DNA from 2 places in the Luteimonas viscosa genome. Region 1 is predicted to be linked to the other one. Evidence: predicted binding sites of a transcription regulator. Region 1 holds the regulator's gene; the other holds the start of a gene.
What was found. The regulator FliA, encoded in region 1, starts transcription of late flagellar genes. The targets are predictions, from matches to a motif close to TAAAGTTTNNCNNNCNNNGGCCGATAA.
Positions count from the first base shown of each region.

Region 2: a site for FliA is predicted at 1,533-1,559, ahead of FZO89_RS14580 (GGDEF domain-containing protein). Genes of this name have one in related genera too.

Region 1 is NZ_VTFT01000001.1:1,959,156-1,962,561, forward strand. It holds gene FZO89_RS08645 (flagellar biosynthesis protein FlhF) at 1-463, shown strand, start outside; gene FZO89_RS08650 (MinD/ParA family protein) at 375-1,343, shown strand; gene FZO89_RS08655 (RNA polymerase sigma factor FliA) at 1,340-2,107, shown strand; gene cheY (chemotaxis response regulator CheY) at 2,154-2,546, shown strand; gene FZO89_RS08665 (protein phosphatase CheZ) at 2,543-3,169, shown strand; gene FZO89_RS08670 (chemotaxis protein CheA) at 3,174-3,406, shown strand, end outside.
Region 2 is NZ_VTFT01000001.1:3,289,310-3,292,715, reverse strand. It holds gene FZO89_RS14590 (ATPase domain-containing protein) at 1-832, opposite strand, end outside; gene FZO89_RS14585 (hypothetical protein) at 829-1,224, opposite strand; gene FZO89_RS14580 (GGDEF domain-containing protein) at 1,629-3,116, shown strand; gene pyrH (UMP kinase) at 3,197-3,406, shown strand, end outside.

The DNA of each region.
Region 1 (3,406 bases):
CGGCATCACCGTGTGCGAGGCCGAAGGGCCCGAACGCCTCCAGGACACGCTGGCGCAGCTGGTCGACTACCCGTTGGTGCTGGTCGACACCACCGGCCACGCGCCGCGCGACCGCGCCGTGTTCAGCCAGATCCTGTGGCTGCGTGCCGCGCGCAAGGTGCGCAGCCTGCTGGTGCTGCCCGCCAATGCCCACCCCTACGACCTCGGCGAGGTGATCCGCCGCTACCGCCCGGCCAAGCCGGAAGGCGTGGTGCTGACCAAGCTCGACGAAACCGGGCGCCTCGGCTCGGCGCTCTCGGTCCTGGCCCGCCATGGCCTGGGACTTGCCTACACCACCCAGGGCCAGCAGGTGCCGTCGGACCTCGACGCCGCCGATGCCACCCGCCTCGTCCAGTCACTGGAGAAAACCCGCCGTGCTGCCGATAACCCCCTCGCCACCGAGGATCGCCATGCAGTCGCCTGACCCCCACCTGCCCCACGCCCTGTCCAGCGGCCCGGAAGGCGCCGACGCGCCCGCGGGCCCGGTCCGGGTGATCGCCGTCGCCAGTGGCAAGGGCGGCGTCGGCAAGACCTCGGTCTCGGTCAACCTCGCCACCGCCCTGGTCAACGCCGGCCAGCGCACGCTGCTGCTGGACACCGACCTGGGCCTGGCCAACGTCGACGTGATGCTGGGCCTGACGCCCACCTTCACCCTGGCCGACGTGTTCGCCGACCGCTGCGAGCTGCGCGACACGGTGATCGAATGCCCCAACGGGCTGATGATCGTCCCCGCCGCGTCGGGCAAGCGCCACATGACCGAACTCCAGCCCAGCCAGCACGTGGGCCTGGTGCATGCGTTCTCCGAACTCGACCTGGACCTGGACGTGATGGTGGTCGACAACGCCGCCGGCATCGCCGACGGCGTGCTGACCTTCTGCCAGGCCGCGCAGGACGTGATCGTGGTGGTCTGCGACGAGCCGGCCTCGGTCACCGACGCCTACGCCCTGATCAAGGTGCTCAGCCGCGAGCGCGGCGTCAGCCGGGTGCAGGTGCTGGCCAACCAGGTGCAGGACCATCGCGAAGGCAAGCAGCTGTTCGAGAAGCTCGAGCGCGTCAGCGCGCGCTTCCTCGACGTCACCCTCAACTACCTCGGCGCGATCCCGCGCGACGAATGGCTGCGTCGCGCGGTGCAGCGCCAGGAAGCGGTGGTCGACGTGTTCCCGTCGGCGCCCTCTTCGGTCGCGTTCCGCGACATCGCCCGGCGTTCGCGCCAGTGGCAGTCGCCCAGCGGCGCGCGCGGACACGTCGAGTTCTTCCTCGAACGCCTGGTCGCCCCGGCGGCGACGCGGGGGGCCGCGGCATGAACGCCACCGCCACCGCGCAGTACCGCGCCAACCAGCAGGGCAGCGCCGCCGAAGTCGTCGAGAAGCACGGCGAACTGGTGCGACGCATCGCCCACCACCTCGCCGCGCGCCTGCCGGCGAGCGTGGAGATCGACGACCTGATCCAGGCCGGCATGCTCGGCCTGATCGACGCCGCGCGCAATTTCCAGTCCGACCAGGGCGCGGCGTTCGAGACCTACGCCTCGATCCGCATCCGCGGCGCGATGATCGACGAGATCCGCCGCGGCGACTGGGTGCCGCGCTCGGTCCACCGGCGCTACCGCGACATCGTCGCCGCCACCCGCGCGATCGAGCAGAGCACCGGCCAGGCCGCCACCGCGCAGCAGGTCGCCGCCGCGCTGGGCGTGTCGCTGGACGAATACCACGGCATGGTCGAGAACGCCGCGCGCGGGCAGCTGGTGAGCCTGGACGCGCACATGGACGAACACGATGGCGAGCCGCGGCTGGCCCGCCACGCCAGCGCCACGCCCGAACGCGAGTTCGAGCAGGGCGCGTTCCGCGACGCGCTGGCCGAAGCCATCGACGGCCTACCCGAACGCGAGCGCCTGGTGCTGTCGCTGTACTACGAACAGGAACTCAACCTGCGCGAGATCGGCGCGGTGCTCGGCGTCAGCGAATCGCGCGCCTGCCAGATCCATGGCCAGGCCGCGGTGCGGCTGCGCGCGCGGCTCGCCGACTGGCGCCGCGACGGCGGCGACGAAGACGACGACGACTACCTGCCCTGAGCGCAGCGACGCGCAACCACACACACGCAACCCGAAAGAGGTCCGCATGGACAAGAACATCCGCATCCTGATCGTCGACGACTTCTCGACCATGCGTCGCATCGTCAAGAACCTGCTCAACGACCTGGGCTTCTTCAACACCACCGAGGCCGACGACGGCAGCACCGCCCTGATCGAGCTGCGCAAGGGTCCGTTCGACCTGGTGATCACCGACTGGAACATGCCCGGCATGCCCGGCATCGACCTGCTCAAGGCGATCCGCGCCGACGCCGCGCTGGCGAAGACGCCGGTGCTGCTGGTGACCGCCGAGGCCAAGCGCGAGCAGATCATCGAGGCCGCGCAGGCGGGCGTGAACGGCTACGTGATCAAGCCGTTCACCGCCGCCACCCTCGGCGACAAGCTCGGCAAGGTGTTCGAGCGCCTCGGGGCCGCGGCGTGAGCGCGGCGCCCGCCGCCATCGCGCCGGGCGCCGGTGCGATCGATGAGCGCGCCGCGCTGATCGAGTGCCTGCATGCCGCGCTCGCGGCGCTCGAGGACCAGGACGACCAGGCCTGGCGCAGCAACGTCGACGAGCTCATCCAGTGGCGCACGCAGCCGCTGGTGCAGGGGCTGGTCAAGCTCGCGCGCGAGCTCGAGCAGGCGCTCGGCACCGGCACCGGCGGCGGTTCGCTGCCCGAGGCCTGCCTGCGCCTGGAGCACGTGGTCAAGGTCAGCGAGGAGGCCAGCCACCACACCCTGGACCTGATCCAGGAGTGCCGGATCCTGCTCGGCACCCTGCCCACCACCGATGCCGATGCCGAAGCGGCCACGGTTTCGGCGGTGCGCGCGCGGCTGTCCGAGATGACCGCGGCCCAGGGCTACCAGGACCTCACCGGACAGATCATCCGCCGCGTGGTGGAGCTGGTGCGTACCGTGCACGAAGGCCTGGGCGAATACGCGCCGGGCGCCGACCGCCCGCTGCAGCTCTCCAGCCACGGCTACGGCCCCTCGATCCAGGGGCTGGACGCGCCGGCCGCGACCCAGGACGACGCCAACCACCTGCTCTCGTCGCTGGGCCTGTAGGGTCATGTCGTCCGTCGCCTCCGACATCTGCGCCGACTTCCTGGTCGAGGTCGGCGAGATCCTCGACCAGCTCGGCGAGCAGATGGTCGCGCTCGAGCGCGCGCCCGCCGACCGCGAGTGCCTGAACGCGGTGTTCCGCGGCTTCCACACCATCAAGGGCGGCGCCGGCTTCCTCGACTTCACCACCATGGTCTCGGTGTGCCACGCGGTCGAGGACCGCCTCAATGCGGCGCGCGA
Region 2 (3,406 bases), 1.3 Mb from region 1:
AGCCCGAGGGCCCGGCCACCAGCAGCGAGTAGCCGCGGGGCAGGCCGCCGCCGAGCATCTCGTCCAGGCGCGGCACGCCCATCCGCAGGCGCACGTCGTCCCGTGCCGGAAGGTTGTCGATCGCGTCCACCGAAACCCGCGCCGGCGCGAACACCTTGATGCCGCTTTCCCCGATGCGGAAGGTGTGCAGCCCCGGCAGCGTCGGCTGTCCACGCATCTTCATGATCTCCATCTTGCGCACCATCGAGTTGCGCTCGACGCTCTGGCGCAGCCAGATCAGCCCGTCGGCGATGGTGAAGATCGGGTTGGGACCGGTCTCGGTGAAGTATTCGCCGATCAGGAAGGTCGTGGCCTGCCAGCTGGTCATCAGCATGCCGAGCTGCTGCACGAACTGCTGCAACTGGTTGTGCCCGGTGCCGGCGGATCCGCTGGCGAGCACCACGGAGCGGAACGAATCGACGAACACCAGCGCCGGCGCGTGCGTCTCCATCGCCTCGACGATGCGTTGCAGGACCCGGTCGAGATCGCCCGCACCGGTTTCCTCCGAAAGGTTGATCATGCGGATGGACTGGTTGATCGCGGCGCTGTCGAAGTACGCGAACTGCTGCTGGTAACGCAGCATCTTCAGCGGCGGCTCGCCGAGTACCGTGAAATACAGTGCCGGACGCTGCGGCGTCGCCAGCGCGAACATCATCTGGTGCGCCAGCGTGGTCTTGCCGCTGCCCGGGGGACCGGCGATGAGGTTGAACGAGTATTCCGGCAGGCCTCCGCCCAGCACGTCGTCCAGGCCCGGCACGCCGGTAGCCAGGCGGTTGATGGTGACAGAGGTCATGGCGATGGATCCTGGGCGGACGAGCCGCTGGTGGGGGAAGGTGGCGTCCACACGGCGTCGAGCAAGCGCAGGGTGAGCGAAGGACCGACCAGGCTGGTCAGGAGGGTGTGGAAGGCCTGCAGCAGGGCGACGCCGCCGGCCGCGGCCTCGGGGGGAGGCTGGCGCGCGATCGACGACTTCAGGGCCACGAGGTCCGGTGGCGCCTGCGGGTCTTCCTGCAGCGCGAGCCAGGAATGGGCCGCGGCGGCGAGATACAGGCTGCGCCTGTAGAGCGCAGCCACGCCACGCTGTCCGATGATCGGCGCCAGCGCGACATCGATCCGATCCCAGATCTCCCCGATCGCCTCTGCGATCCGCGCCGCGTCCGCACTCTCGCCGGCACGCTGCGCCACGGCAAGAGCGATCCTGTCATCCTGACTGTCCACGGAACCCCTCTGCCGACCGCGGAGGACGGCATCGACGCGATAGTACGCCTCCGGGTGTGAGGACAATGCGCCCGCTCCGCAGCTCCCGGGCCACCCATCGCTGCTGGTGTCGTCGCCATTCCGGCCAACGGCAGAGCGTGGCGCCGGGCCCCCAGCGGCCTCGCCCGGGGAAGGCGGCCGGCGTCGAGGCACCGGAATCGAGTGGGCGCTGATCGGCTGAACGACCGCGGCGCGCGGGCCGCCTGCGGGGAGTCCCCCCGGGCCTGCGCGCCCGCTACAGCTGCGCGACCATCGGCCGATAACGAAGGCGCCCACCCCCGCCTGCGCAACGCCCAGGCGGTCGGCCATACCCTCATGGAGCCCGCAGTTCGATGCACCCGGAGTTCGAAATCCTGCTCGACCGCTGCGGCGACCTGCCGAGCCCGCCGGGTGTGGCCTTGCGGGTCATCGCGCTTGCCCAGGATCCTGCCGCCCACCTGGCCGCCACCGCCGAGGTGATCAACCACGATCCCGCGCTCAGCGCCAGGATCCTGCGCATCGCCAACTCGCCGCTGTTCGCCAGCGCCACCAGGCGCCCGGCCGCGACGGTCTCGCGGGCGCTCGCCCTGCTCGGCCTGAACGCGGCGATCACTCTCGCGCTCGGGTTCTCGCTGGCGGCCGCGATGCGCGGAGGTGGCCAGGTCGCGGCGGCGCGGGAGCACTTCTGGCGCCGGAGCGTGCTGAGCGCCATGGCCAGCCGCCTGCTCGCCGAGCGGGCCGGGCTGGAGCAACTGGAAGAACTGATGCTCGGCGGCCTGCTGCAGGATATCGGGGCGCTGGCCCTGATGCAGGTCCTGCCGGACCGCTACGCCGAGATCGGCAACGTACCCGCCAGCATCCTGTCGCTGGAGCGCGAACGCGAACTGTTCGGCAGCGACCACGCCGAGGTCGGCGCCTGGCTGGCGGCGCGCTGGAACCTGCCCGCCTACCTGCAGCGGATCGTCGCCCGCCACGAATGCGGGCACTACGAGGGCGATCCCGAACTCGCATGCGTCGCGGGCTCCGGCCTGCTCGCGGACCTCTGGTTGCGGGCGGGCACCCCGGAGCAACTGCGGGCGATCGCCACCGAGCTGGAGCGTCGCACCGGGCTGACCGGGCTGGAGACCGCCCGCCTGCTCGAACGCATGTCGGCATCGGCACCGGAGCTGGAGGCCCTGTTCGAGGTGCGCCTGGAACATCCGCGCGAGCTTCGCGCGCTCCATGGCCGGGTGCAGGAACTGATGGTGGTGCGCAACCTGATCGAGATCCGCAACGCCGCCGACGCCAGGCGCGAGATCGACGTGCTCAAGGCCAGGACGCGCGACCTCTCCGAACAGGTGCGGCGCGACCCGCTCACCGGCGCCTACAACCGCCTGCAGCTGGAGGAGGTGCTGGAGCGCGAGTTCGAGGAAGCGCTGCGCCACGACCGGCCGCTGTCGATCGCCTTCATCGATCTCGACGACTTCAAGCGCATCAACGATCGCCACGGGCACCTGGTCGGCGACCAGGTGCTGCAGGAGTTCACCCGCTGCCTTGCCGCGCAGCTGCGGCAGAGCGACCTGCTCGCGCGCTACGGCGGCGAGGAATTCCTGATCGTGCTCGGCAATTGCGACGCCGCTGCGGCGCGCGTCACGCTCGAGCGGATCCTGGCGGAGATCTCGCGCACGCCGATGGCGCTGATCGACGGCGTTCCCCTGTACATCACCTTTTCCGCGGGACTGGCCTGCCAGGGCGGCAGCGACCAGTTCGCCAGTGCCGACGCGCTGCTGCGGGCGGCCGACGAGGCGCTCTACGGCGCCAAGCGCGATGGCCGCAACCAGGTCGCCACGCCCGGTGGTTGAACCGGGAAGGCGGCCCGACGCCGAACCGGCATCGACGGCGATGGGCTAGAATTCCCGCGCCCCCCAGCCCCGAGGTCCGGATGTCCCAGCTCGCCTATCGCCGCGTCCTGCTGAAGCTGTCCGGCGAGGCGCTGATGGGCGACGAGGACTACGGGATCGACCCGAAGGTCATCGGCCGGCTGGCGCGCGAGGTGATCGAGGCGCAGCAGGCGGGCGCCGAGATCGGCGTGGTGGTCGGTGGCGGCAACATCTTCCGCGGCGCGGGACTCGCGGCCGGCGGCATGGACCGG